2 regions of the Marinobacter sp. OP 3.4 genome follow, and region 1 is predicted to be linked to the other one. Evidence: riboswitches for the same ligand, from Rfam matches in the RefSeq annotation. Region 1 holds a riboswitch; the other holds the start of a gene.
The links. A riboswitch is a leader RNA that binds a small molecule or an ion and turns the genes downstream of it on or off. The one in region 1 is predicted to bind thiamine pyrophosphate.
Positions count from the first base shown of each region.

Region 1 (15,100 bases):
CTTGACAGAAACCAGCCCTACCAGCCTGCCCCGCGGCACCTCCCCCAGCATGGCCGGGGTCAGTTCCTCACTGACCAGCACCGTCCTTTCCGGGTAGTCAACCTCGCGGGTATCACCTTCCTGCAGGTGTGAAAGAATGCGGCGCCCCAGATCACGGATATCAACGGCCCGCTCCCGCAGATAGTGGTCGTCCATCATCTCGAAGTGACGCACATACTGGTTGACCACCTGTTTCAGGGCCCCCTGGGACCAGAGGCCGTCGTTGCGGATGCGGTTAGCCACCTCGCCGGGCAGGGCATTCTCCCCCAGCATCCGCAGGTAGACGTCGAACAGGGCCTGCTCCTCCGGGCGGAGCTTGTCGGACAGTCGCTCGGACACCTTCTGGATATCTTCCTGGACGGCCTTTACCGCCTCCTGGAATGCCGCCAGCTCGCCATCGGGGTCGTTGGTGGTTTTCTCCGGGACGGCGTCCAGATCCGCCGGCGGGTACACCACCACACCAGCGCCGATGGCGACGCCCGGTGCTCCGGGTACCCCGTTGAAGGACACGTCCCGGGCTTCTTCGCCGGTCAGTGACAGACCACTGATGGCCCCGGTGGCCTCACTGTGGGCAATCACGCCGGCCAGCTGCGCCGATACGGTCACCAGGAAGGCTTCCTCGCCCTCATCGAAATTCCGGGAAGCTTCCCGTTGCTGGACCACCAGAACGCCCAATACCCGACGGTGGTGAATAATCGGCACCCCCAGGAATGACCGGAAGCGTTCCTCGCCGGTTTCCGGAAAATAGCGGTAACGGGGGTGAGAGGGGGCATCCTCCAGGTTGATAGGCTCCTCCCGGGACCCCACCAGGCCCACCAGCCCCTCGGAATGGCCCAGGCTGACCTTGCCCACCGCCTTCTTGTGAAGGCCCTCGGTGGCCATGAGAATGTAGCGATTGGACGCCGGATCCAGCAGATAGACGGAACACACCTCGGTGTTCATGGCGGCCTGTACCCGCGAAACGATAATGTCCAGCGACTCCTGCAGATCGCGGGCGCCGTTTACTTCCTGAACAATACTTCGCAAGGTACCGAGCATAGTGGGCGTCAATCCATCATTGTTGTGGGTCCTGCCGGCGCGGCGCTTCTTCGGCCCGCTGCCATTGGTCGACAATACTGAACAGCCGGGGAGCCAGTTCCCTCAGGGCCCGCCGGTATACCTCCCGCTTGAAAGACACCACCTGGCCCAGCGGGTACCAGTAGCTGACCCATTGCCAGCCATCGAATTCCGGCGAATCCGTGTGGTCAACCCGCACGGAGGCATCCGGGGAAAGCATCCTCAGAAGGAACCATTTCTGTTTCTGACCAACGCAAACGGGTCGTGAATTCTGCCTCACCATCCGGCGCGGCAGGCGGTAACGCAGCCAGCCGCGAGTGCAGCTGATGATTTCCACATCATCCGCACTCAGGCCGATTTCCTCGGCCAGCTCCCGGTAGAGAGCCTGTTCGGGTGATTCATCGTGCTTGATGCCACCTTGTGGAAACTGCCAGGAGTCCTGTCCGATTCTCCTTGCCCACAGCACTTCGCCCTTATGGTTGGCCAGAATGATTCCGACGTTGGGTCTGAAACCGTCTGAATCAATCACGGCACAGTCCTGTATCAAAGTTCGTTACGTGAAATCCGCATGGTCACTGTTGTGCGGACTCCCTGCCCCGATGTTCAGGGACTTTTATTCCAGATTGGCTCCATTCTTACAGAAAGCCTACGGGTCGGCAAACGAAGCCGGCACTCTTTTCAGCATGTTAGAATCGCCCCTAAAAATACATTCTGAGGAGACAACCCTTGACCCTGGCCATCTTTGACCTGGACAACACGCTGCTGGCGGGCGACAGCGACCACGCCTGGGGGGAATTCCTGGTGGACGCCGAACTTGTCGACCCTGAACACCACCGGCAACAGAACGATCAGTTCTATCAGGACTACCTGAATGGTGAACTGGATATCCAGCGCTACCAGCGCTTTGCCCTGTCACCCATCGCGAATCGCGACCCCGACGAAGTGACGGCCTGGCGCAAGGCCTTCATGGACAGCCGGGTGCGTCCCCTATACCAGGCAAAGGCAGACCAACTGCTGGAGCACCACCGCAGCCTGGGTCATACCCTGATGATTATTACCGCCACCAACCGTTTCGTCACCGGCCCCATCGCCGAAGCCATGGGCATCGAGCACCTGATTGCCACGGAACCGGAGATCCAGGATGGCCGTTACACCGGCGATATTACCGGGATACCCAGCTTCCAGGACGGCAAGGTGCTACGGCTGCAGCAGTGGCTGAAGGACAACGACGCCACCCTGGATGGCGCCTGGTTCTATAGCGACAGCCACAATGACCTGCCACTGCTACGGCTGGTAGACAACCCGGTGGCGGTGGATCCGGATCCGACACTGGAGCAGTATGCGAGGGAGCAGGGTTGGACGGTGATGTCGTTAAGGGATTAGTGGCCGAGCGGCGGCATACATCCCCTCTCCCCAGCGAGGGAGAGGGCCAAGGAGAGGGGGAGCGCCCGCAGGGCGCCATGATCCGGACGCATAGTGCTGGCCTCTCCACCCTCTCCCCAGCCCTCTCCCGTCAAGGGAGAGGGGGCTGCTCTGTGCAAACCGGGAGAGGTCTACAAAAATTCCGTCAGCGACCGCACAAAGCAGGCCTTGAGATAGTCGGTTTCCGGAATGCCCGGCACCATGGGATGGTCCGGCCCCTGGTAGCCCTGCTCCAGCAACTGCACGAAACGATCGACCTTGCGGGCACTGCCCCGGATGATATCCACCAGCTTGTCACGGGACAGATGCATGGAGCAGGAGGCGGATACCAGCAGTCCGTCCCTCTCAAGCAGGCGCAACGCCAACTGGTTGAGGCGTGCGTAGGCCTGCTCGCCGGCCTTCTGGTCACGGCGGCGGGGGATCAGTGCCGGCGGGTCCAGGACCACAATATCGAATTTCCGTTTCTCGTCGCACAGGTCCTTGAGTACGCCAAAGGCGTCCCCTTCCAGGGTTTCCACGGCACCAAAACCGTTCAGGGCGGCGTTATGGTGGACCGCATCCAGGGCCTGGCCTGAGCTGTCCACACAGGTCACTGATTCGGCCCCACCCGCAGCGGCCTGCAGTCCCCAGCCGCCGGCATAGCTGAACACATCCAGCACCCGGCAACCACGGCTGTACTGCTGCAGCCGTGCCCGGTTCATCCGGTGGTCGTAGAACCACCCGGTCTTCTGGCCACCGGCGAGCGGCACCTCGAAGCGAACGCCGTTTTCTCGCACCTGCAGGGTGTCAACCGGTTCGCCATCCACCTGTTCCACGTAGGAGTCGAGCCCCTCCACCGACCGCATCTTGCCATCGTTCTTGAGAATGATGGCCCTGGGGTGCGCCAGACGCTGGACGGCCCGCACGATGGACTCTCTCATGGTCTCCATGCCGGCGGTGGAAATCTGTACCACGACGACATCGTCAAACCGGTCGATCACCAGTCCCGACAGGCCATCCCCGTCACCATACACCCAGCGGTACCAGGGTTCGGCAAACACCCTTTCGCGCAGCCTGAGGGCAGCCTCCAGCCGATCCGCCAGACGCTTCGGTGTCATACCGCTGCTGGCATTACGACTGATCAGGCGACCGCAGATAAGCGCATGGGGATTCACGAACACCGTGCCCAGGGGCTTGTCATTGGCCGCTCGCAATTGCGCCTGGCCGCCGGCCTCGAAGTCAGCCAGGGGCGAGCGGCGGGTGTCCACCTCATTGCTGTAGACCCAGAGATGCCCGGCCCTGAGCCTGCGTTCAGCGCCCTTGCGCAGATAAAGTACGGGAAAGTCCATCAGGCGCCGACCTTACGCATCGGCCAGCAGATCGCCGTAGGCGGCCGCATCCATCAGTCCATCAAGTTCGCCCTTGTCGGCAAGCTTGACCCGGTACAGCCAACCTTCGCCATAAGGGTCCTCGTTGACCTTTTCCGGCTCGTCTTCCAGGGCATCGTTAATCTCGGTGACCTCGCCCGTTACCGGACTGAACACATCGGAAGCAGACTTGACCGACTCGGCCACCCCGGCTTCCTCACCGCCGGTCACGGTGTCACCCACTTCCGGAAGACCGATATAGACCACGTCACCAAGCTGTTCCTGGGCAAAATCGGTAATGCCGACGGTCGCCGTACCGTCATCCGCCACCCTGACCCACTGGTGAGTCTCGATGTACTTGAGATCGGCAGGTATTTCACTCATATCACTTGTCCATGGCTGGAGAATTTGCCGCAGTTTACCGGAAACCACGCTGAAACAGGAACGCCAGAATCGCCGGCACCACCCGTTCGAACCGCTGAAAACGGTGATCGCCACCGGGCTGGATCCAGGTCCTCGCCCCCGGGTGCTTGGCCAGGGCCTCCCGGTAGTCGAGGGTTTCGTCGGCGGTCTGCACAAGGATGAACAGCCTGTCGTCCTCCGCGCGCTCGCCGGGTTCCATCGCTTCAAGGGTAGACGTATGGTCGGTGGTCAGCTCGTAATGCTCACCGGTATAGGGATTGTACTGTGGTCCCAGGTGATCCTGCAGCAGGCGGTGGGGCCAGGCTGCCGGATTGATCAGGGCAGCCCTGATGCCCATACGGGCCGACACCACGGAGGCAAAGAACCCCCCCATGGAACTGCCGATAAGCCCGACAGGCCGGTCACCCGCCGATGCCACGGCCTCGACGGCCCTTTCCAGCGCCCGCTGCGGGTCGAACCCCAGGTCCGGTACCACCAGCTCCGCCTCCGGCGCCAGTTCCGGCAGGAGGGCGCGGAGTTCCGAGACCTTCCGGGATTTCGGGGAGCTGTTAAAACCGTGGAGATAGACCACTACGGGGCCGGTTCCTGGGGATGTCATGGAATCTGCCTGATGTGTTGACTGAAAAGATAGACAGTCTACCCGGAGCCACTAGCCTTGTGGAGAGCCTTTAGCGATCGGCGCGGACCATCATGGACGGGTTCAGTAACCGGTGCTGTCGGTGTCCAGTTCGTAGCGGAAATCCGTAGCGCGCTCCACGCCGGTCTGGATAGTGCCATCGCTGCGCAGATCCAGCCAGCGGAACCCCGGCGCCAGTCGTTCCACCGAGAAATCGGTGGACCCGGCCTCAAACTGGATGCAGGTGGATGGTGTCGCGAGCAATCGGACATCCCCCCGGTACAGATCCAGATCCTGGTGGATGTGCCCCCAGAGCACCGCCCGGACGTTATCGAAGCGATCAATGACCCGCCAGAAATCGTCACGGTTGCTCAGGCCGATGGCATTCATCCACTGGGTCCCGATCTCAATCGGGTGATGGTGCAGACTGACCAGCGCCGGTCGCCCGGGATAAGACGCCAGCGCGTCTTCCAGGAACGCCAGTTCCTCCGGCTCCAGGTAGCCGTACACCTGCCCTTTCACCGATGAGTCCAGCATGATCACCTGCCACTGACCAATCAGCAGATGGCGCCCGGCAGCGTTATAGCGCTCGGCAACCCGGGTCAGGAGCTCGCTGTCATCATGGTTTCCGGCCACCCAGCTCTCCGGGCAGCCAAACACGGACACCTGACGGGCAAATTCCCGGTAGGCGGTCTCGGAGGCGTCCTGGGCCAGGTCACCGGTCGCCAGCAGCAGGTCCGGATGACCATACCGGGTCCGCGCGCACTGCACCACGGCGTCCAGGCTCTCACGGGTACGAACCCCCAGCAGGGTGCCGTCCGTATCAGCCATCAGATGCGGGTCGGTAATCTGAAGCACCCGGGCGGCCCGGCCATTGGCGGGGCTGACCGTTACGGGTGACCTGTGTTCAAGTGCTGGCATTGCGTTATTCATCCATCTACCAATGGTGTAGATACTAGACGGATTTTACGCACACAACTTAAACATCAGTCACAAGTCGGGGGTAACGGGACAGGACGTTTTACAATAGTTTACGAAGAAGATGAGTTTATCACCCTTCCACACCATCCGAATGGCGCCACTGGCTACGCTCCGGCGTGACATGACCGAACCGCAGGCAATAGTCCAGCCAGTCCGCCACGAAACCATTGAGCTGGACCTTCTCGTCCGGATGGTGCATGAAGCGATTGGGGTAATCATTGACAGCGGCGATCTGGCGATTGCCGTAAAAACTGATCACCTCGGCCATGCTGGCATCGTGGTAAACCCTGACTGTGAGTTCCGGGTTGTTCAGCCAGCGGCCACTGTTATGGACCTGCTCGAGCAGCAGGGTTTCGGTATAGCGGGTCTGCTGGAGCACGGAAATGCTGACCCGCCCCAGGTAATGGGATTCCCGGTGCAGGTCGAACTGGAGCACATCACTGTCGTTGGTCTCCAGGTTGCGCAGGCGACGCAGACGCTGGTAATTTCCCTCGCACAGCGCCCCCAGGCGTTGCAGATCCGGTACATACCGGTTCCGGCGAAGCGTGGTGACCGTCATGGGCGACTCCATTCGCTGCGCAGGCGATCACGGTTCAGCTGCAGCCACTGGATGGCCATGATGGCAGCGGCGTTGTTGACCCGGCCGTCACGAATCATGTCGAAGGCTTCTGTGGCGCTGAAGACATGGGCACGGATGTCTTCGTGCTCGTGGTCCAGACCGAACAGGCCGCCGGCGTTTTCAGTGCTCACCTGGCCGGCATACAGGTAGACCATTTCCGTCGTACCCCCCGGGGATACGAGGTATTCACAGATTTTTTCAAGACGGTCGAAAGACAGTCCTGCTTCCTCTTCCGCTTCCCGTTGTGCCACCTCTTCGGGCTTTTCGCCCTCTTCGTTCATGCCGGCCACCAGTTCCAGCAGCCAGGGGGACTGGTCCCGGCCGATAGCCCCCAGGCGGAACTGCTCCAGCAGCACGACTTCGTCCCGCACCGGATCGTAGGGCAGCACGCAGGTGGCGTCACCACGCACGAACAGCTCACGGGTAAACTCGGACATGGTGCCGCCATCAAAGCGGGGGTGGCTGAGCAGGAGTTTGTCCATGCGGAAGAAGCCCTGGAATACGGTTTCCCGCTTGTGGACCTGCACGTCGCTGGCCTTGAACTGGAAGGGTTCTGGCGTCTTCTCGGTCATGGTGTTTCCGGGCTGTCTGGGTCGTTGGGCGTGATGAGGAACGATAGCCGGATGGCCTGCTGCTTTGCAAGTTGGTTTGTGGTGGTTTGGATTTGGGAGCATAGGAAGTCAGGGCGAGGAAGTTTTTCCGGACACGCCGTGAATACATCCCTGTAGGCTCTTCAAAAACGTCCATGTTTTTGAAGGTCCGGAAAAACTTCCTCACCCTGCCTTCCTCCATACATCTTACGGGGATTCAACAGGAGGAGGCGATAAAACCTGCGTCAACTCTAGGTTTAACGGAGACAGGTTGAGAACACTTTTCCGGACCGTCGAGCGCCAGGGACGGCGCTCGTCGAGCCCTACAGGGACGTACTTGCCGGGCGTGTCCGGAAAAGTGTTATCGACCTGTCGCCCAGGCACCAAACCCAGCAGTCTAAAAAACTAAACGCGGTCGTAAATTTTGGCCCCGGAAGCCACAAACTCCTCGGCTTTCTCCTTCATACCGGCATCCACCGCCTCCACATCATCCAGACCATGTTCCCTGGCATATTCCCGAACCTCCTGGGAAATCTGCATGGAGCAGAACTTGGGACCGCACATGGAACAGAAGTGGGCGACCTTGGCGGACTCCTTGGGCAAGGTCTCATCGTGGAACGCCCGGGCCGTATCCGGATCCAGGCCCAGGTTGAACTGATCCTCCCACCGGAACTCGAACCGCGCCTTGGACAGGGCATTGTCGCGAATCTGCGCACCCGGATGCCCCTTGGCCAGATCCGCCGCGTGGGCCGCGATCTTGTAGGTGATGATGCCCGTCTTCACATCGTCCTTGTTGGGCAGCCCCAGGTGCTCCTTGGGCGTCACGTAACACAGCATCGCGCACCCGTACCAGCCGATCATCGCCGCCCCGATACCGGAAGTGATGTGATCGTAGCCGGGGGCAATGTCCGTGATCAGCGGCCCGAGTGTATAGAAGGGCGCCTCGTCGCAGCACTCCAGCTGCTTGTCCATGTTCTCCTTGATCAGATGCATGGGCACATGGCCCGGCCCTTCGATCATGCACTGGACATCATGCTTCCAGGCGATCTTCGTCAGCTCCCCCAGGGTCTCCAGTTCACCGAACTGAGCCGCATCGTTGGCATCGGCAATGGAGCCCGGACGCAGGCCGTCCCCAAGGCTGAAGGACACGTCGTAAGCCTTCATGATCTCGCAGATATCCTCAAAGTGCTCGTACAGAAAGCTTTCCCGGTGATGGGCCAGGCACCACTTGGCCATGATCGAACCGCCGCGGGACACGATACCGGTGGTCCGGCTGGCGGTCAGGGGCACATGGTGCAGCCGTACACCGGCATGGATGGTGAAGTAATCCACCCCCTGCTCCGCCTGCTCGATCAACGTGTCCCGGAAGATCTCCCAGGTCAGATCCTCGGCGACACCGCCCACCTTCTCCAGGGCCTGGTAGATGGGCACGGTGCCGATGGGGACCGGCGAGTTGCGGATGATCCACTCCCGAGTCTCGTGTATGTTCTTGCCGGTGGACAGGTCCATCACCGTATCGGAGCCCCAGCGGATGCCCCAGGTCAGCTTTTCCACCTCCTCTTCGATGGAGGAACTGACGGCGGAGTTGCCAATGTTGCCGTTAATCTTCACCAGGAAGTTGCGGCCAATGATCATCGGCTCGGTTTCCGGGTGGTTGATATTGGCGGGGATGATGGCCCGGCCCCGGGCCACTTCGTCCCGGACGAATTCCGGCGTGATTTCCGGAGGCAGGTTGGCACCGAAGGATTGCCCTGGATGTTGCTGGTCGACCAGGCCGTTTTCCCGCGCCTCCTGTAACTTCATGTTCTCCCGGATCGCGATATATTCCATCTCCGGGGTGATGATCCCCTGACGGGCGTAATGCATCTGGGAGACATTGCGGCCCGGCTTTGCCCGCAGCGGCTTGCGCTCGTCCATGAACCTGAGCGGATCCAGTTGCGGATCTTTCATGCGACGGCGGGTGAACTCCGATGAATAATCCGCCAGTTGCCCGGTATCGCCACGCTCGGCAATCCAGCCGGCACGGAGCGGCTGAAGGCCCTTGCGCAGGTCAATCCGCGCCTCCGGGTCCGTATAGGGGCCGGAGGTGTCATAAAGCACTACCGGTGGATTCTTCTCGCCCCCCATATCGGTCGGGGTATCGGTCAGTTTGACTTCCCGCATGGGTACTCTCAGGTCCGGGCGGGAGCCCTGGACATAGATCTTGCGGGACGCGGGCAATGGCTGGATAGCCGCCCCGTCAACACGGGCGGATTCACTGAGAAAGGTTGGAACATTTGACATGATGCGGACCCTTATTTGTTCATCCTGTGACACGGGCCGCGTATGACGCTGGTGCTGCACAACAGCCACCATGAACCCGAGCAATGGAGACTCGGGCAATGGCTGTTCAGAGCTGTCCTGGATCCCTACGCCGGTGCTAGCCGGATCAGGTTAGCGGGTTCTGCGCTGCAATCTCAGCCGGTCGACATACCAATGCCGAACCAGCACCCCGTCAAGACGCGATTCTGGAGGTCTGAAGGAACACGCGGAGGTCGGTTATCGGACAACCGGGCAACCTGTCAGACCTTTAATGGCACACCTGAAAAACAGTGCACGGTCCAAGTCTAGAGATCCGTTGATTTATTGTCCATAATGACCCGCCGCTCTTATTACTTGGTAACTGCAGAAGTTACAGACACATGAATCGCCGGCCCTGTCAGGGTAGAGGGGGCGACACTTTGGGAGAACACATGAAAAAGCAATTGCTATGCGGCCTGATCGGTCTTTTCACGACCCAGGCCGCACTTGGCCTTGATCTGGTGGAGAGCTACGAGAAGGCCCTCTCCTACGACTCCGGTATCGCCGCCGCAGCAGCCTCCCTGGAAGCCCAGGAGGCCAGTTCGGACGTGACTCGCAGCGCGCTGCTGCCTCAGATCGGCGCCTACGGAAACGCCAACCACTATGACGTCGACGGCCCCAGCCAGGACAACTCCTACAAGAGCTTCAGCTACGGGGTCCAGCTGTCCCAGCCGCTGTTCCAGGCCGACGCCTGGTTCGCCTACGACGCCGCCAAATTCCAGACCGAAGCTGCACGGGCCGAGTACAACCTGGCCCAGCAGCAACTGATACTGGATGTAGCCGAGGCCTACTTCAACGTACTCCGTGCGGCCGACACCCTCACCGCCACGGAAGCCGCCGAGAACGCGATCGAGCGTCAGTATGAGCAGGCGCAGGAGCGCTTCGATGTGGGCCTGATCGCTATCACCGATGTCTACGAGTCCCGTGCCAGCTTCGACGACGCCACCAGTCGCCGCATTGCCGCCGAGAACGACCTGGATATCGCCCGGGAACGGCTCTCGCGCCTGACCGGCGAGTACGCTGAAGACATCGAGAACCTGGAGCAGGACTTCCCGCTGATGCAGCCCACTCCGGCGGATCCCCAGAAGTGGGAAACCAGGGCCCTGAAACAGAACTGGCAGATCCAGACCGCCATCCGGGAACTCCAGGCTAGCAAGGCCAACCTCGACGAGGCTAAGGCAGGCCACTACCCTACTGTAGAGCTGACTGCCTCAGTCGGTCGGGAGCGCCTCGAGAACGTAGAGCTCAGTACAGCATCGACACTGACATGGCAGGGGGGGGGCACCACCACCGAAGGCGTTATCGGCCTGAGCCTCAATGTGCCCCTTTACGCCGGTGGCGGTATCCAGGCCGGTGTCCGTCAGCAGCGGGCCACCGTGGATGTGCGGGACAACAACCTGGCGACCACCCGCCGGGACGTACGGGTCAACACCCGCAGCCTGTACCGCACCATCAACACCAATATCGAAACGGCCTCTGCCCTGAAACAGACCATTGTCTCACGCCGCAGCGCACTGGACGCCACCCTGGCCGGCTATGACGTGGGCACCCGGAATATCGTGGAAGTGCTGGACGCGGAACAGGCCTACTACGTGGCCCTCAGGGACTACGCCAATGCCCGTTACGACTACGTGGTCAACTCCCTGCGCCTGAAGCAGGCGGCGGGCACCCTCAGCCCCCAGGACATTATCGAACTGAACAAGTGGCTCAGCGAGACAGCCCCGGGCATCGAGGCACTGGCCACCGAGGACAAGACCCTCGACGATCCCACCCAATAAAGGCGGGATCAGAGTCTGCGACTGTCTACCGCGCAGACTCCCGGTCAAGCCGATCGAGGATGCCCCCGACCACCCGGTCCAGGGCGCCTCGATTGGCATTCACCACCCCCAGGGCTGCCTGCCCCAGGGTGGCGGCACGTTCTCCATCGGCCAGCAAGCCACCCACCTGCGCAGCAAGATCCGCCTCGCCCCCTACCCGAACCAGCCCCTGGCCGGTTTCCAGTTGGCGGTAGACTGTCTCGAAGTTGAACACATGGGGGCCGGTGACCACCGGCATGCCCCAGGCCGCCGGCTCCAGCGGATTGTGTCCGCCCCGCTCGATCAGCGAGCCGCCCACGAAAGCCACATCCGCTGCGCCGAACATCACCATCAGCTCCCCCATGGTATCGCCCAGGTAGACCTGCGCCGCCCCGACCGGCTCCCCCGACGACCGCCGCACCTGCGAGAAACCACGGCTGTCAGTCAGGGCCGACACCGAATCGAAACGGTCCGGATGCCGGGGCACCAGAACCAGCAGGGCTTCCGGGAGGGTTTCCAGGATCCGGGCATGGGCGTCGAGAAGCTGCTCATCCTCCCCCTCATGGGTACTGGCGGCGATCCATACCGGCCGCGCACCAATACCCTGCCTCAGGTCATTGGCACGCACCCGCACCTGGTCGGTGATGGTCACGTCAAACTTGATGCTACCAGTGACAGACACCGAATCCGGTCGGGCGCCAATGTCCACGAACCGTGCGGCATCATCCTCCGCCTGGGCCGCGATCCAGTCCAGGCGCCCGAGGAGGGACCGGACCCAACCGCCGATTCGCCGGTACCCGCGGGCGGAACGTTCCGACAACCTGGCATTGACCAGGAACACCGGGCACTGCCGGCGACTGGTTTCCACGATCAGGTTGGGCCAGAGCTCGGTTTCCATGATCACCAGGGCCCGGGGTTTGACCCTACGGACAAAGCGCCGCACGGCACCGGGGGTATCAAAGGGGGCATAGGCGTACAGCGCCCGGTCACCAAACAGGGACCGGGCCTGGGCGGCGCCGGTCGCCGTCATGGCCGTTACCAGCACCGGCACATCCGGACGGCGATCCAGGATCGCCTTGACCAGGGGCGCCGAGGCAATGGTTTCGCCCACGGAAACCGCATGTACCCAGATTACCGGCTGCTCCGTGGGAGCCACCAGGCCCAACCGCTGCTGCCACCCTTTGTTGCTACCCCCATTGCGGCGGGTCTGCCACCACAGGTAGGCCATGGCAAAAGGCAGCAGCAACCGATAGCACAGAGAGTAGACGACGTGCAGCATGGGGGCTCCGTGGTCGAGTGGGACGGCCATTCTAACCAATCATGCCATGAGTGCCACTGACAGCACCAAAGCCGCCCTGATAAACTGCTGGTTTTCAACCTCCGACATCGGCCCGACAGGTAGTCCAACCATCGTGAAACGCAAACACCGTAAGCAGGAAAGGGATCTCGACTACAGCCACTACCGGCATCCCCGCTGGTGGCCCACCTGGATCGGCCTCGCGATGATGTGGCTGATGTCCCGGCTGCCAATCCGCTGGCAATGGAGCGTGGGCAGACTCCTGGGGAACCTGGCCTGGCGCTTCATCCCCAAGCGCCGCCATATCACCGAGGTGAATATCCGGCGCTGCTTCCCGGAGCTTTCCGAACAGGAGCAACAGGCCCTGGTGCGAAAGTCGTTCCGGGCCAATGGCATCGGCATGATGGAGATCGGGCTGGGCTGGTTCCGGGACATGGCCGACCTCAAGGACATCACCCGTGTCCACGGCCTTGAACACCTGAACCGCGCCCTGGAGGGCGGCAAGGGCGTCCTGCTGGTGGGCGGCCACTACAGCACCCTGGAAATGGGCGGCAGCCTGGCCACCGAGGTCATGGATGCCGATGTCATGCAAAGGGACCATAACAACCCCCTGATGAATGCGGTCATGACCCGGGCCAGGGCAAAGCGCTACGGCGCCGTGCTCGATTCCAAGGACCTGCGCGGGCTGCTGAAACGGCTCAAGCAGAACCGCGCGGTCTGGTACGCCACGGACCAGGACTACGGTCGCAAGGGCATAGTCTTCGCGCCCTTCTTCGGCATCCCCACGGGCACCATCACCGCCACATCCCGCATTGCCGAGCGCAGTGGGTGCGCGGTGATGCCGTTCAGTCACTTCCGCCGGGAGGATGGTCCCGGCTACGACATCTACTTCCACCCGGCACTGGAAGATTTCCCCTCCGGCGACGAACTGGCTGATGCAACCCGCGTGAACGCCACCATCGAGCAGGAAATCCGCCGCCAGCCGGACCAGTACCTGTGGATGCATCGCCGCTTCAAGACCCGGCCCAACCGCGACGATCCGGATTTTTACGGCAAGTCGTAACATCGTTGCGGACGGCGGCAGGTAAAGGGGGCCCACTTGCCGCCCCCGGGCATTGGTGGTAGCTTCCCTTCAGCCGTTTCCGCCCAAGGATCACCCCCACGACTATGGCGATTAACAGAACCTCACTCGCCGTGTTTGCCCTGCGCCAGGCAGGCAGACTCTCACTGCACATGGCCCAGCGTATTGGCCGTGTCCTGGGTACGTTGAGCTGGTGGTTCCCGTCCCGCTCAAAGAAGGTCACCACCGCCAATATCGACCTGTGCTTCCCTGAACTGTCCGCCGAACAACGCCACCGGCTGATCCGCTCGAGCCTGCGCCACACCGGGCAAACCTACATGGAAATCCCGCTGATGTGGGAATGGCCAGTGGAAAAGTGCATGGCCCTGATCCGGGACGTGGAAGGCCTGGAGCTGATTGATCAGGCCCTGGAGAACGGCAAGGGTGTGGTCCTGCTGGCGCCCCACCTGGGCAACTGGGAACTGGCGGGCATCTATTTCTCCACCCGCTACCGCATGGCGGCCCTGTATAGCCCGCCGCACCTGCCCGACTTCGAGGACTATATGATCCGCGTCCGCGAACGTGCGGGATCGGTCCTGGTACGTGGGGACCGGCGGGGGCTGGCGCGGATGGTGGGCATCCTCAAGGGTGGCGGCATTGCCGGTATCCTGCCGGACCAGAGCCCCCACAAGAACAGCGGCTACGCCTATGGCCCCTTCTTCGGCATCGATGTGCGCACCATGACCCTGGCCTCCAAGATGATCGCCAAGTCCGGTGCCGCCGCCTTTACCACCTTCGCCGAGCGTCTCAAGGACGGTGAAGGCTTCCGCATTGTCATCCGGCCCACTGAGCCGGGCATCGACAGCCGTGATTCCGTGGAAGCCGTATCGGCCCTGAACCTATCGGTGGAGAAATGCGTGCGGGAAGTTCCCGAGCAGTACCAGTGGGAATACAAGCGTTTTCGCCATCGCACGCCCGGGGAAATCAATCCCTACAACCCCACCAAGCGATGCAAATAAGGCCGGGAGTCTGCGAGGCAGCAAGTCACGCAGCCCACGACGCTCCGCATTTTTCCGGACAGGCATGGGCAGGCGCCCGTGTGTATACTGTGTCACTGTTTCCGACCACTGAACGCATCCGGTTTCCATGACAGCGACTGATATGCCAGCTAACGACCTGACGCCCCAGTCCATCGGCGTCGTCATCACCACCTACAATTCCCCGGCCTGGCTGGAGAAGGTGCTGATCGGCTACGAGAACCAGACCGACCCGGATTTTCGGGTGATTGTGGCCGACGACGGCTCCACCGAGGATACCCGGGCGCTGATCGACCGCTTCCGCAAGCGTGGCACCCTCACCATCGACCACGTGTGGCATGAGGACCAGGGCTTTCGCAAATGCCAGATACTGAACAAGGCGATCCGGGAAACCGACTGCGACTACCTGATCTTCACCGATGGCGACTGTATCCCCGAACCCGGTTTCATCGCCACCCACCGACGCCTGGCGGAACCC
Region 1 is NZ_JAVVLT010000125.1:85,251-100,350, reverse strand. It holds gene ptsP (phosphoenolpyruvate--protein phosphotransferase) at 1-1,077, opposite strand, end outside; gene RO069_RS22055 (RNA pyrophosphohydrolase) at 1,094-1,624, opposite strand; gene RO069_RS22050 (HAD family hydrolase) at 1,822-2,478, shown strand; gene RO069_RS22045 (class I SAM-dependent rRNA methyltransferase) at 2,649-3,845, opposite strand; gene gcvH (glycine cleavage system protein GcvH) at 3,858-4,247, opposite strand; gene RO069_RS22035 (YqiA/YcfP family alpha/beta fold hydrolase) at 4,282-4,884, opposite strand; gene cpdA (3',5'-cyclic-AMP phosphodiesterase) at 4,987-5,823, opposite strand; gene RO069_RS22025 (DUF1249 domain-containing protein) at 5,954-6,442, opposite strand; gene RO069_RS22020 (NUDIX domain-containing protein) at 6,439-7,074, opposite strand; gene thiC (phosphomethylpyrimidine synthase ThiC) at 7,498-9,375, opposite strand; TPP riboswitch at 9,481-9,596, opposite strand; gene RO069_RS22010 (TolC family outer membrane protein) at 9,825-11,210, shown strand; gene waaA (lipid IV(A) 3-deoxy-D-manno-octulosonic acid transferase) at 11,236-12,507, opposite strand; gene lpxL (LpxL/LpxP family Kdo(2)-lipid IV(A) lauroyl/palmitoleoyl acyltransferase) at 12,641-13,588, shown strand; gene RO069_RS21995 (lysophospholipid acyltransferase family protein) at 13,693-14,604, shown strand; gene RO069_RS21990 (glycosyltransferase family 2 protein) at 14,747-15,100, shown strand, end outside.

Region 2 (15,100 bases), on a different contig from region 1:
TCTGGAATCAGTGGCAACCTTGGTCTGGAATACGCAGAAATGGCATTTCTCCGAGCGAATCGTGCTCGATAGATTTGATCGTAGCATGATGGCAGGAATGCTATTGTTTATTTAATTCAACGATGTAGTTTTCTCCGGACCCTAAAGCGTGTCCGATTTCCGGACACTGAAATCCTGACAATTCTGCACTCCCCGACCCGACAAAATTGGATCCAAATGTCCGTTTAGAGTGCCTGGAGGGCACCGATCAAATGTCCTGTTTCCGGACATTGGTTACCTGACAAAGGTGTGCCAAACTTCGGCGCTAATTGGCTTAAAATGCTGATATATCGGGGTTTTGGAGGCTGGTGTTTTTTGCTTTAGGCATTTGATCTTTCAGACTTTTCACCGATTTAGACCGGTTGCTGCCTACCTTCGAAGGCGCACTCCGGAGGCAAAGGTCTCAGGTTCGAATCCTGACGGGCGGGCCATTTTCTCTTCGGAAAATGCCCCTTCTTCGGATTTTCGGCCCTTTTGTTTAAGTCGCTTCGCTCCCAGTTTGCTGGAGGCGTTCATAACGCTGCGATTGTCCATTGGACAACGGGCGCTACTAACCCTCACCACCAGGCGAATCACCGCCGAAATCACATCAATATCGACACCGGTTTAAAAGACCAGGTGCCCTGCCATAGATGCCTACATAGCCCCGACCTAGCCAATCAATCATTTGACACTCTTTTACTATTCACACCAATCTGCACATTGAAACCGTCAATTAATGTGACATGATTCGCATTATGTTTTCAGGCATCCAAAGGGAAGTGAACGATGCGTCCACCACAGCGGGACTACCTCCGTCCTGACCTTATCAGTGTCGAGGAACATTTCGATCTGCGCCGATCCCTCCGGATATCACCCGTAGGACTGCAGGCCGAAGTTTCCTTTGAGTCCTCTCCCCGGCCGGGGGAATGCCATTGCCTAAACCTCAGCCACCACGGTATTGCCTTACTCTGCGACCTGACGGACGTGATCCCGGGGGAAAGAGCCCTCCTGACGCTTTGGAACCGCGCCACGATGCTCAGGGACATGCCGGGGACCGTCATTCGCGTCGAAGTCGCCCAGCGGTTTACCCGGCTTGCCGTCAGCTTTGATGAACAATACGTGGCCAATCCGTCGCTAAAGATACTGACACGCCCCTATTTCCCGGAACCCTTGAAATCTGGCCATGGATAATGGCCCGAATGGGTGCTGACCGGTTTCGTTTGCCTGTGTCCAGGCTATGGCCTTACAGTGCCCAACTGTGACAAACCGAACCCACTGAAAACACCACAAACCCATGACCCAGTCGACAGGGGAGTCCCGACCGTTTGGATCGAGACTGAGAGTGTCACCGACAGACCCTGGAACCTGATCCGGATCATACCGGCGGAGGAAGCGCGACATGATGATCACTCACCTGGCCGCCATTGTGGCGGCACTGTGCCTGTTTGGCTGGCTGGGGCTGCGTGCCCGCAGGACCGCTGACGGCCTTGATGACTATATGACCGCCCGCAACAGTCAGGGCGCCACCACCATCGGCCTCTCTTTCCTGGCCTCCGGCATGGGTGCCTGGATCCTGTTTGCACCGCCAGAGGTGGGCGCGTTTGTCGGCCCGGTCGCCCTTGCCGGCTATGCCCTGGGCGCGGCACTACCGTTTGTTGTCTTCGCCATGCTCGGTCCGCTGATCCGCAGGCAACTGCCCCAGGGGCGCAGTATCAGCGAGTTCGCGGAAAAGCGGTTCGGTAAAGGCATGCGCCGTTGGGTATCGCTGATTTCCGTGCTCTATATGCTCTGCTTCCTGGCGGCGGAGTTGACGGCCATTGGTGCGATTACCGGGCTGCTCTCGGACCTGAACGGCCAGGTCGTGATCATTGCCGTGGCGCTGACCACCCTGATCTACACTACCTGGGGCGGATTACGGGCCAGCCTCGCCACCGACCGCTGGCAGGCGTTGCTGCTGATGGCCTTGCTGGCCGCGGTCCTGTTTGTGGACTGGAAACACCTGCCCGCCGCGGCGCAGTCTGCCGAGATCCCCAGTATTCCCTTCTGGAGTGCGGCCAGTGTGGCCGTCACCCTGGTGCTCGCGGTGACCGCTGCCAACCTTTTCCACCAGGGTTACTGGCAACGGGTATGGGCGGCGCGGGACAGCGCATCCCTCTGGAAGGGTGCCATCCTCGGCGGGGGAACCACCATGGCGGTGGTCGCGGTGGTAGGCGGCCTTGGCATCAGTGCGGCCATGGCGGGGCTTGAACTGGGCACACCGCCGATCCCGTTCTTTGCACTGCTCAGTGAGGCGCCACAATGGCTGGGAGCAGTCGCCCTGGTGCTGGCAGTCACGCTGGTGGCCTCGTCGGTGGACACCCTGCAGAATGGCATCGCCTCCCTGGCGGTGGCCGAGAAGGAGGGGTTGACGCTGACCTCCGCCCGCTGGGTAACAGTGGCCCTGATGGTGCCGGTAATTGCCGTGGCATTGCAGGGGGTATCGGTTCTGCGGCTGTTCCTGATCGCCGATCTGCTGTGCGCGACGGCCATTATTCCAGTGCTGATGGGATTGTGGTCCCGGGTAACGACGAGCGCGGCGATGGGCGGTGTGCTGGCTGGTCTGATCGGTGCAATCCTGCCCGACTGGATCATGACCGGTGGCCTCTCCAAGGCGCTCTATCTCGCCAGTTTTCCCGGTGGTGCGCCAACATTGGCGCCGTTTGCCGGGGCTCTGCTGGCGTCGGGAGGCGTCACGCTGGTATGGACCGCTGTCCACAGTCGCTCCGGGGGTTAATGTCCCCGGAGCGCATCGCTCTCCTCAAGAATGCTTTTCTTCAACAGGTACTTCTGGACCTTGTTGGTGGGCGTGATGGGGAGCGCTTCGATAAACCGGACATACGCGGGCTGCATGTATTTCGGCATCTGTTTTTCGGCATAGGCACGGAGTTCAGGCTCTGACATGTCCTGATCGTCGGAGAGTTCCACAAACACGGCAATATCGTCTTCACTTCCCACCCGGGCAGGTACGGGAACCGCTGCCACCGCCCGGATTTTCGGGTGGGTGTTGAGCACACTTTCCACCTCGAACGACGAAACGTTTTCACCCCGCACCCGGAAGTACCCACCAATTCGATCAACAAACCGATAGGTGCCATCCGCGTCCCGGACGCCGGCATCGCCGGTGTGGAACCAGAGGTTGCGCCAGGCTTTCAGCGTGGCGTCCGGCTTGTTGAGGTACTGCTGCATAATGCCGCCCGGGGTACGGGGGCGGAAGGCAATCTGCCCCACCTCTCCCACAGGTAGTGGGTTGTCATTGTCATCCATGATGGCAACTTCAAGAAACGGATTTGCCAGGCCCATGAATCCTTTCGGTATGGGCCCGGTGCCATCCACCACCATTCCACCGAGATATTCGATGCGTTCGCGCAGTGCCTGCTTGGGCATGCCCCGATACAGCTCCGGCGGCGTGCCATGCTCATCGCCAAACTGGTCAATGATCGCCAGGAAGCCACACCCCGACTCCGTTTGCCCAAAGCCGCAGCTGACAAAGTCGAACCCGAACCGACGGGCGACCTCATGATGGCTCGCCGCCAGCGGCTGCATGTGGACTTTATAGAGCGTGTTGGCACGGTCATCCGGCCGGGCCGGCGCCCCCATGAGCCAGGGCACCATCACATCCATCAGTATGCAGGACGTGGCTCCACAACTGGCGATCCGGTTCCAGAAGTCGTTGGGGCTGAAGCGATTCCAGAGACCGACGGTGTTGCCCTTCCAAAGGGCCCGGATCAGCAGTGCGTATACGCCGCCCACGTGGTAAAGCGGCAAATCGCAGTAAAGGACCTCGTCATCCCCGTCCATATTGCGCAGGGGGAAGGAATACTGATTGATCCAGCGATGCCCCAGTACCACGCCCTTCGCGGGTCCCGTGGTGCCGGAGGTGTAGATAATGGTGGCCGGGTCGTGGGGATCCAGCGGGACATCGGGAATCGCCGTCCCGTTTTCCAGCAGCCGGGAGAGCGGATGACAGGCGGTACGGTTCCATGCCATGCCCAGGTCTTCATTACCTGGACTCTCCGAACCGTAACGCTCCGGGAAGACGACGACATGGTCCAGATCCAGCTCATCTTCGATTTCGGCAAGCGGCTCACCGAAAGACGGATCCGTGATCAGCGCTGCCGGCCCCGTATCGTTGATCTGGTAGCCCAGCAACTGCCCGCGAAGATTGAAGTTATGGGGCGCGTACAGTGCACCGAGCCGCCACGCAGCGAACATCGAGATCGTCGCCACCAGCGAGTTGCTGCTGAGCACACTGACGCGGACACCCTTTGCCACACCCAATGAGGCCAGGCCAGCCGCCAGGGCATCGCTTCGCTGCCGGACCTCCGCAAAGCTCAGGCCAAGGCCGGTCTCGCCGTAGTAGATAAACGTTTTATCCGGCGTCTCGTTGGCCCATTCATCGAGCTTGTGAAGGGCAATATCCCCTTCTTCGAGCATGTGTTTGAAGAGATCGGATCTTTCCATCATTTGTTGTCTCCAATCCTGGATCATGAAGCCCCGGGGAACATCAGACCCCGATAAATCCCGGTGATCTTCGCTCCCGGAAGGCCATGCTGGCTTCCCGGTGGTCCGAGGTAAGGGTGCACAGGACATGGTTCTCGGCCTCGATATCCAGTGTCTCGCTGATTGAAGCCTGCTCGGCCATGCTCACATTCTGCTTGATACAGCCAAAGGACGTGGTCGGACCGTTGGCGAGCCCCATGGCCAGCTCAAACGCCTCTGATTCCAGGTCGCTGGAAGGGACAACGTAGCTCACCAGCCCCATATGGAGCCCCTCCCGGGCGTCAAGGCACGGTGACATCAACAGCAGCTCCCGCGCCTTGGCGCTGCCCAGTAACCGGGTCAGGAAGTAGACACCACCGTAGCCACCGGAGAGACCAAACCGGGCGAAACCGGTGGTAAGGCGGATCGACTCCGCCGCGATCCGGATATCGGATGCCAGGGCCAGGGCCAACCCCGGGCCGCTAACCTGGCCATGCAGGGCCGAAACCACCGGAATGGGAATGTCGTGGATGATACGGGATACCTCCATCAGTCTGCGCAGGGAAGATACCCGATGGGAGAAATCGAAGGCCCACTCGTATTCGTCAGCCATTGCTTCGATGTCCGGGCCGATACAGAAGTGCTCGCCCGCCCCGCGGATCAGAATGGCCCGCACCCGCTCGTCGCTCCGGGCCTGGGATACCGCCTCCAGCAACGCTTCAGCAAGCGCCATGTTGAGCGCGTTTCCCTGCGCTGGCCGGTTAAGGGTGAGAGTGAGCAGCCCCCTGGTGAGTGATGACTGTAGAATGCAGCCCATATCTGGCCCCTTCTTGTTATGGTTTACTCACGGCGTTGAGCCAATCTCAGCCGGGGTTGCTGTCGTGCATAATCCGGCTTGGATCGACGTCCTGGCCACGTAACTTCCTGATGATGCGCATCCCTTCATCCCGGGATGCAAATACGATTTCCCGCAGTAGCCACTCCGCCCGTTCATCCTGACCGGTGGAGATCGCCTCCAGAAGTGCCCGCGAGTTCAACGCCATCTGGTGGCGCCGCTCCCGGGTCAGGTAATCCAGCGGCTGGCTTCCCCATAACACGCCCCAGAGGGAGTGTTTGAACAGGTCCCGCATCATCCGGCGCAGGTGTTCATTGCCACAGTTGGCGGCGACGATGCTGAGCAGTCGCCAGCATGGGGTCACGAAGACGATCGGCTCAACGTCCTGCTGTTCCGCCAATGTCTCCAGTTCCCCGACGACTTCCGCCAGGTGGCCTATGGCTTCCGGTGTACCGCAGCGGGCCATGTAGCGCGCCGCCAGCCCGGCCATTGCAGCCTGGACATTGAAAACATCCGCAATGGTGTCAATGGTCGGCTCAATGACATAAGCGCCCCGGCGCGGCAGTATCTCTAGCAAACCCCGCCGTTCGAGCTCCTGGATCGCGTCCCTTATCGGCCCCCGGCTCACGCCGTAGTAGGACGCCAGTTCCTGTTCCCGGAGGGGATCACCATCCTTGAACTCACCGTCAACGATGCGCCTGGCTATCTGATCGGCAATCTGCTGTGGAACGGTTTTGGTGAGGTTACTGCGTCCTTCCAGTGCCACGTCGTTCATCAAGTCCCCTGTTCTGAAGCGCGATTGTGATCATTAAATATCCAGTCTAGACCAGCCTCACACTTAGTCAACAGTTAATTGTTAACAATTTTAATAGGCAAAAAACGACCTCATGGCGACCTCGGATAACCATTGGCAACGGTTACATTGCCAGGCCATACCGCCTGACCGGTTTACAGTTCGAGCATGTGTTTCGCGATGATATTACGCTGGATCTCGTTGGAACCGCCGTAGATCGACATGCTGCGCCGCCACAGATAGTTATTGGCCGCCGTCGCGGCATGGGCTGGGCCCACCGGTTCTTCCGCGCCCTCGTCCCGGAGGTACCCGGGCTGGAACGGCAAGGCATAGTGCCCGACGGCCTGGGACGTCAGTTCGCTGATCCGCTGGGCGATCTCGGTCCCCCGTATCTTCAGCAGTGACGCCACCGGCCCGGGCGCCTGCCCCGACGCCACCTGGGACAGTACCCGCAACGCCGTCACCTCCAGGGCCTGCAACTGCGCTTCCACTTCGATGACACGGGCATGGAACAGCGGATCCTCAAGCAATGGCCGCTCATCCGAACGCTCCTGGCTCGCAATGGCCTTCAGCCGGCGCATGGCGGCTTTGGTCACGCCAATGGCGGCGTTGTCCACCCGCTCGTGTTCCAGCAGGAACTTGGCGTACGACCATCCCTTGTCCTGCTCACCAATGAGGTTTTCCTTGGGCACTTTGACGTTATCCAGGAAAACCGTGTTGAAGGAGTGCGTGCCTTCCATCATCAGGATGGGCTGTACCTCGATGCCCGGGCTGTTCATGTCGATCAGCAGGAAGGAAATGCCTTCCTGGGGCCGGCCATCGCCACGGGTACGGACCAGACAGAACATCCAGTCCGCGTAATGGGCGTAGGATGTCCAGATCTTCTGCCCGTTGACCAGGTAATGATCCCCACGGTCCTCGGCCTGGGTACTCAACGACGCCAGGTCCGATCCGGACTGTGGTTCCGAGTAACCCTGGCACCACCACACCGTGGAGTCGCGAATTCCCGGCAGGAACCGGTCCTTCTGCTCTTCCGTGCCAAAGGTATAGATGACCGGACCCGCCATGCGGGGCCCGAAGGGCTGGATGATCGGGCAGTCCATCTCTGCGGAGATCACCTCGAACAGGTAACTCTGGATGACATTCCAGCCCGGTCCACCGTATTCCTCCGGCCAGTTAAAAGTGTGCCACCCTTTCTGACCCAGGATCTGCTGCCAGCGCATATAGTCGTCCCGGGACAGGTGCTGATCACGCCTCACCTTGCGGGCGATATCCGCGGGCAGATGCGTCCGGATGAATTCACGTACCTCGTCGGCAAACGCCTGTTGTTCCTGATTCAACCTGAATTCCATGCTCGTTCCTCACTGCTGGTGATCGCATTGCGCAATGCGGTGCAGATGCCAGTCACTGTCGCCAAAGGTGGCGTTGATGGCGGTCAGTCGCTTGAAGTAATGGCCTACAGACAGCTCTTCCGTCACCCCCATGGCGCCATGAAGCTGGACAGCCTCCTGCGCCACGTGGCGGGCGGTACGGGCAATCTCGACCTTGGTCAGCGACAGCGCCCGTTTGCGGGCAACAGGATCGGGCTCCTCCATCATCATGGCGCCATAGAGCGCGATGGATCTCGTCTCCTCCTGGGCAATGAACATATCCACCATGCGATGTTGCAGGGCCTGATTGGCGCCAAGGGGTCTACCGAATTGCGTGCGATTGCGCAGATACTCCAGGGTGGCCTGGCAAAGCGCGGATACGGCGCCTGCGGCTTCAGACGCCACACAGGCTATGGCCAGATCCAGCATGTACTCGATTTCGGGCAACGCCTCGCCCCGGGGCCCCAACAGGGCACTGGCCGGCAGTCGCACACTGCTAAAGTGCATATCCACGGCACCCAGGCCATCATTGGTCTGATAATCCCGCCGCTCGATACCTGGCAACTCCCGGTCCACCAGCACCAGACTGAGCCCGTCCGGCGACTTCCGGTCGCCACTACTGCGGGCCACCACAACAGTCATGTCCGCATGCTGACCGCCCAGGACCAGGGATTTACCCCCTTCCAGAACCATGCCATCGTCCCGAACCTCAAGACGGGTCGCACAATCGTCCAGTTGATATCGCGCCTGGGGCTCGGTGAACGCCACCGCCATTTGCAGTTGCCCCTCGGCGAGCGGTCCCAGGTACCGGGCTTTCTGTTCATCGGTTCCCAGCCTGGCGATCAGGACCGACGCCAGCACGGTCGGCAAATAGGGCTCAAGCGCCAGGGCCTGTCCCAGCCCTTCCATGACAATCGCGGTGTCCGCCACCGAGCCTCCGATACCGCCATCTTCTTCCGGTAACGAGATTGTCAGCCAGCCCAGCTCGGCCATCTGCTGCCATAACTCCCGGGAGAAACCACGGCCATCGGCCAGGCGTTTCTGCCGGTCGGGAAAGGCATAGTGCTGGCGCACGAAACGCTCGACACTTTCACGGAGCATCTGCTGCTCTTCGCTGTAGTTAAGATCCATTACACGCCCCTCCAGTCGCCCGTTCCAAGATAGAACCGCACACCGCCCACCAGGACACCCCCGTCGACCAGCGGCAGGTCGTTCCGGCGGCAACGTTCCCTCACCACCTCCGCATCGGGAACCAGGAGGTCGATGCCTCCCAGCCCCTCCCCGCGACCATCCCGGGCCTGGACAAACCGCAGGCGGGCATTGTCAAGCTCGATACTGAAGCCGGATTTGCCGGCCACAACCGGCCTCTCCAGGATATCCCCCCACCGTTTGGCCAACGCTTCCGGCGCATCGCTCTGGAGTTCGGCGCCCACCACCGCCGTGACAACATCGGTGCGAACGTGGGACTGCCAGTCCGGGCCGGCGGGGTGATAAGCACCCTCAAGGGAGCCGCCTTTACCAGTCTGATTGATTTCCAGCAACGCTCCGCCGGTGTCCCCGGGGTGCAGCTGCAGGCCCCGGTACTCATCCACCTCCAGGGTGGCCGCGATACGGATACCAAGCGTGTTCATGCGGGCCTCCCATTGATGGATCTCGTCCGTGTCGTGAATCACCATGTAGCCACCATCCCCATTGCGGCGCTGGAGATACCGCCCTGCAGCGGTCCCCTCTTCCACCGGGGCTACCACCTCAATGAACGAGTGCCCGATCGGTAGCAGCGCATTTTCCAGACCAAACTGCCCAACACCCGGATCACGGTGACACACCTCGATACCAAAGACCGACCGCAGATCTTCAACGACCGGCTCAAGCTTCCCGGCCACCAGGCACAGTTGACGCAGTCTCAGGAACATCGCTTCTTCTCCTCTTCTCATGGGCCCCGGGCCCGCCGGCGGCAAGGTCGACAGCACCACTCGCCGTCAGCCCTTCCCAACACCTGGGGTGGGGTGTCATGTCGTTTAATTTTATTTTTTATAAAATATATACTATACCTTATAGCACCCTTGGCGAACTTGTCCAAGAACAATCCGGGTCGGGTATCGGTCTACGACTTGCCATAACAACAAGCATCTGCCCCTCACAGAAGACGCATTCCGGTGACGCCTGTCACCAGGATCCTCAAGGGGCCTGAAAGGAGGACGCACAATGCACGGGTCCAGCTTTTACGCGGCACTGGCCGCCACCATTTTCATGGGTACGGGCACGGCGGCCATGGCGGAACAGATCCGCTATGCCGTCGGCGCCCCGCCAACGGCGCCTCAGGTCCAGTCGATCGAGAAGTACGCGGCGGCGGTCGAGGACAACACCAATGACGAACTCAGCATGAAAATCTACGCCCTCTCCCTGCTCAGCTTCGCGGAGATGTCCGATGGTATCCGGGACGGCATGGCCGATGCCGGCTGGGTGCTGACGCCATACCATTCAACGGAATACCCGCACACCAATTTCGTGGCTGAAAGCTCCATGATGCTGGAACCCTTATCCGGCCAATCGGCAGGCAAGGAAGGATGGGCGTTCGGGGGCGCGCTGACAGAATATATCCTCCATGACTGTCCACGGTGCCTGGAGGAGTTTGCTGCCCAGAATCAGGTACCCACGGCGATCGTTGGTGGCACCTGGTACGGCCTGATCTGCACGTCACCCGTGAAATCCCTGGCGGATCTGGACGGAGCGCGTATCCGGACCGGTGCGGCAAACCAGGCGCGGTGGGCTGAAGCCCTGAACGCGGTTCCCGTACAGATGTCCGCCAATGAAATGCACGAGGCCCTGGATCGAAACGTCGTTGACTGTTCCGCCCTGGCCGTCTCGGACATACAGAATTACGGCGTTGAAGAGACCGTCACCGATATCACTCCCGCCGTTCCCGGTGGCCTGTTCCCCTCTTCGGTCTTCCAGTACAACCGTGACAAATGGAGCAGTTTCTCCACCGGGCAGCGTGAGGCCCTGTTAAGAGCCGCGGCGACCGGCGCTGCCGCCATTCTGACCCGGTACAGAAGCGATCTGAAAGAGGCCCAGAGCCTTATGGCGGAACTTGGCGCCTCCTTCCATCAGGCGGATGACGAGGTCCTGGAGGCGACCGATGCCTTTATCGAGCAGGACATCAAGGACGCGGCCGACGTCTACGCACAGGAACACGGTAATGAAAACGGGGAACAGATACTCAACGATTTCCGGCAGCGGCTGAGTAAATGGCGGGGGCTGGTTCAGGATGTTGAAAGCGAGGAAGCCCTGGCGAAGCTCTACTGGAAAGAGATCTTCTCCAGAGTCGACCCGGAAACCTACGGTGTGAAATAGGAAGGCTGTGATCGAAGGGAGCCAGGTTGCCACCTGCTCCCTTCCGAGCCAAAGCTATCGATTTTGCGGGCCGTCAATAAAGAGCCGCCACCAGGTCATAGTCCGCCGACCTTGTCGAACGGTACCTCTCAAGATGCTGTCGCGCATCGCCCCACGCCAGGTCCAGGGCCGTCACCTTCCGGAAATAGTGACTGATGGCTGCCTCGTCTGTTACCCCAATACCGCCATGTAGTTGCACCGCCTCGCTGACAAGGTAACGGGCACACCCAAGGATTTTGCTCCGAATGCCAGAGATAAAGGTACCGCGCTCCCCCTGGGGCAGGCGGTCCATTCCGGAGGACAGCAGCTGGAGCATGGCCCGGGAATACTCAAGCTCGATGGCCATATTCGCCAGACGGTGCTGTATCGCCTGGAAGGACGCGATCGCCTGGCCGAACTGCTTTCGGGTCTGGGTGTAGTCCACGGTCAGTTCAAGGGCGGCACTCATCGCTCCAACGGCCTCAGCGCAGGTTAGCGCCGCAGCCTGGTCCAGCCCGGCCTGTACCATGGCCAGCCCGTCCCCGGCGTTGCCGACAAGCGACTCACGGCCAACGTCCACCTCGTTGAAGCGGATATCCGCAGCCCTCTGCCCATCCAGGGTCTGGTACACAACCGATTCAATACCGGCCGTATCCTTTGGAACCAGAAAGACGGATGGCCCGTCTTCCGTCGCGGCCGACACCAGCAGCGTCTCGGCCATTGGGGCGGCCAGCACCGTCGACTTTCGACCGTTCAGCCTCCAGCCCGCACCGGTTTTCGAGGCACGGACAGTGACCGGTGAGGAGTCAAATCGCTGACCCGGCTCCGTCCAGGCCAGCGCCAGCAACTGCTCGCCACTCATCAGCCCGGCAAACACATCGGCAAATCTCTCGCGCTCGCCGGAGGCCGCCAACACAGCACCCGGCGCCAGTACGCCGCTGACCAGTGGTTCCACCACAAGCCCGTGGCCAAACTGCTCGAGAATCAGGAAGGGCTCCTTCCCGGACTGGGCATAGCCCTGCCAGTCCTCGGGAAAGCACGCACCGATCAGGCCCAGATCCGCCACCTGGCGCCAGAACTCCCGGTCCATGGACTGATGCTCCCGGACCGTCCGGCGATAGTGCTCGAAGGTATATTCCCTGGAGACAAAGCGTTCAACGCTTGCCTGGAGCTGGGACTCGTCCTCTGTAAGCGCCAGGCCTGAGGTGCCCGTATCATCGTTCATAGGTTCAGCCCCCGCTTGGCAATAATGTTGTACTGGATCTCGTTAGTCCCGCCGTAGATGGAGACCGCCCGACGGATCAGGTACTGGGACATGGCGCCCGGAGACAGGTCGAGGCCATAACCACCCGACTCATGCGTCCCGGAGCCAAACAGCGGCAGGGCATGGGGCCCCAGCGCTTCAACCCAGAGGGACGAGATACGTTGCTGGAGTCCCGCCCCGCGCGCCTTGATCATGGACGCGGCCGCATTGGGGTCGATGCGATAGGCGCCCTCGATAATGCGGTACACCATCATTTCATGGGCGGCGAGATCGATCTCCGTCCGGGCCACCTCCAGGTCCAGCGTAGCGTCATGGGTCAGGTAATCATCACCCTCCCTGAGCTGGCCCAGCAGCTCTCGAAGGCGCCTCAGGTCCCGTTTGGACTGGGGAAGATAGGCACTGGCGGTGCGTTCGTTCGCCAGCAGGAACTTGGAGTACTGCCAGCCATGGTTCTCTTCCCCCACCAGGTTCTCGACCGGAACCTTAACGTCTTCCAGGAAGACCTCATTCACATAGTGGGACATATCCTGGGTAATAATCGGCCGTACGGTAACCCCCGGGCTGTTCATATCGATCAGCAGCATGCTGATACCACCCTGGTTGCTGCCGCTGCTATCGGTCCTGACCAGGCAGAACATCATATCCGCGTACTGTGCTTCACTGGTCCAGATTTTCTGACCATTGACCACGTAGTGCTCGCCATCCGATACGGCCGTTGTTCTTAGCGAGGCCAGGTCAGAGCCCGAATTCGGTTCCGAGTACCCCTGGCACCAGAACTGGGACCCATCCAGAATGGCCGGCAGATACCGCGCCTTCTGTTCTTCACTGCCAAAGGTGTAAATGACCGGCCCGATCAGGTGCAGGCCGAAAGGACTCAGGCCCGGAGCCTCGGCATTGGCCATCTCTATCTCGAATACCATTCGCTTCAAGGGTGACCAGCCCGCGCCTCCGTATTCCCTGGGCCAGCCCGGGGCGGACCAGCCCCGCTCATGCAGGATGGCCGTCCACCGCCGCATGTCTTCCTTCGTCGGATGAAAACCCTGCCTGGTACGCTCTTTCATATCATCGGGAAGCTTTTCCGCAACGAACTCGCGGATCTCCTCCCTGAATGGCTGGTATTCGGATAAAAAACTGTCGGGCATGAAGCCTCCGTTCTTTTCTTGTTCTGTCTTTGTTCCCAAGCCTGGTTTCCTGTGGCAACAGGCACCTAGCGCCCTGAGAACCTCGGCTCCCTTTTTTCCAGGAAATGCGCAACACCTTCCTTGAAGTCCTCGCAGGAGAACGACTTCACCATTTCCCGGTCCGCCATCTCCCAGGATTCGGAAAGATCCTGGAACAGGGAGTCGAAGACCTGCCGTTTCATGACCCGGATGGATCTCGGAGAGGACTCGGTCACCAGCTGTGCCGCCCAGCTCTGCACTTTCTCCAGGAAGCCCTCTTCCGGTAGCTTCCGGACCAGTCCCATCTGTTCCGCTTCCGTGGCGTCAACGGAACGTCCCGAGTAGAGAAGGTCCAGCGCGTTCATGGGGCCCACCAGACGCGGCAGCATCCAGGCAATGCCATGCTCCGCCACCAGTCCGCGCCGGGAGAAGGCGGTGGTCAGCTTGGTATGGTCCGCCATGAACCGCATATCGCAGAACAATGTCATGCACAGGCCCATGCCGGCGCAGGGGCCGTTAATGGCCGCCACAACAGGTTTGGTGACCCGAAGCAGATAGCTGAACCGCTGCTGGTAGTTCCGCTCGACCGGGTCGCTGTTGGCATTGCCAGAGCCAGACTCCGACGATGGGTCTGCGTCATTATCCCGGGTCATGGCGGAACTCAGCAGGTTCATGTCGGCGCCCGCACAGAAGCCACGCCCTTCCCCCGTAATGATGATGATCCGGATCTCTTCATTGGCATCGGCGGACTCCATGGCGGTTCGCACCTCCGCTTCCATGGTTGTGGTCCAGGCGTTCAGCTTGTCGGGGCGGTTCAGGGCGATGGTTGCCACATGACCGTCCTGGCGGTAGTTAATCTCTTCAAAGTTCATCGTGCATGTCCTTCAAAAGCGGGAAAACGGGGAGGGAACATCGGAAGCGGCCGGCCTACCGGTTACGAAACACCGGCGTTCGCTTCTCCACGAAGGCACTGGCCGCCTCATGATGGTCGTCGGTCTCGCCGCAGCGTATGTGACGAATCGACTCGTGGTCCAGCAGCTGCGCGAGCGTCGCACCCTGCTCGACAAAGTTGAGGTTGGCCTTGATGTGACCCTGGGTGATACCAGGACCTTCAGCAAGCCTGGTGGCCAGCTTGCTGGTTTCCGCCTGGAGCTCGTCGTCCGGCACCACACGGTTGACCAAACCCAGCTCCTTCGCCTCGTCCGCCTTGATTACCGGCGACAGCAGCGCGAATTCTCGGGCCCGGTGGCCAAGCCGATGGACCAGGAAATAGGTACTTCCGAAATCTCCGGAGAGGGCGACATTGATGAACGCCGACGTCATCTTCAGCGTATCGGAGGCGATAGTCAGGTCACAGGCCAGGGCCAGGGACAGGCCAGCTCCGGCAACCGCCCCCCGGGTCATCGCGATGGTGGGCTTGGGCATTTCATACAGCAACCGGGCGCTTTCCACACCCAGCCTCAGTTGCTGGGCCCTCGCTTCCAGGGGCGCCGGTTCAACGTCCTCCTCCGCCATCGACTGGACATCACCGCCCGCACAGAAGCCCCGGCCCGCCCCGAGCAGAACCACGACCCGGACCTCTTCGTTGACCGAAGCCCTTTCCAGCGATGTGCGTAACCCGCTGATCATGGTGGTGGTCAGTGCATTGAGTTTCTCGGGACGGTTCAGCGTAATCCAGAGAATGCCATTCTCGAGATGTTCGACGAGTTCATCCGTGGCCATAACGGTCTACCTTTTATTGTGATTGATAGGGAGATTCAGGGTCAG
Region 2 is NZ_JAVVLT010000094.1:19-15,118, forward strand. It holds gene RO069_RS22145 (PilZ domain-containing protein) at 808-1,212, shown strand; TPP riboswitch at 1,320-1,431, shown strand; gene RO069_RS14925 (sodium:solute symporter family transporter) at 1,421-2,794, shown strand; gene RO069_RS14930 (AMP-binding protein) at 2,791-4,524, opposite strand; gene RO069_RS14935 (enoyl-CoA hydratase-related protein) at 4,565-5,356, opposite strand; gene RO069_RS14940 (GntR family transcriptional regulator) at 5,403-6,149, opposite strand; gene RO069_RS14945 (acyl-CoA dehydrogenase family protein) at 6,323-7,519, opposite strand; gene RO069_RS14950 (acyl-CoA dehydrogenase family protein) at 7,529-8,668, opposite strand; gene RO069_RS14955 (VOC family protein) at 8,668-9,450, opposite strand; gene RO069_RS14960 (C4-dicarboxylate TRAP transporter substrate-binding protein) at 9,743-10,891, shown strand; gene RO069_RS14965 (acyl-CoA dehydrogenase family protein) at 10,965-12,134, opposite strand; gene RO069_RS14970 (acyl-CoA dehydrogenase family protein) at 12,131-13,315, opposite strand; gene RO069_RS14975 (enoyl-CoA hydratase) at 13,381-14,205, opposite strand; gene RO069_RS14980 (enoyl-CoA hydratase) at 14,261-15,055, opposite strand.
Region 2: linked by a shared signal. The riboswitch ahead of RO069_RS14925 (sodium:solute symporter family transporter) and the one ahead of thiC (phosphomethylpyrimidine synthase ThiC) in region 1 are both predicted to bind thiamine pyrophosphate.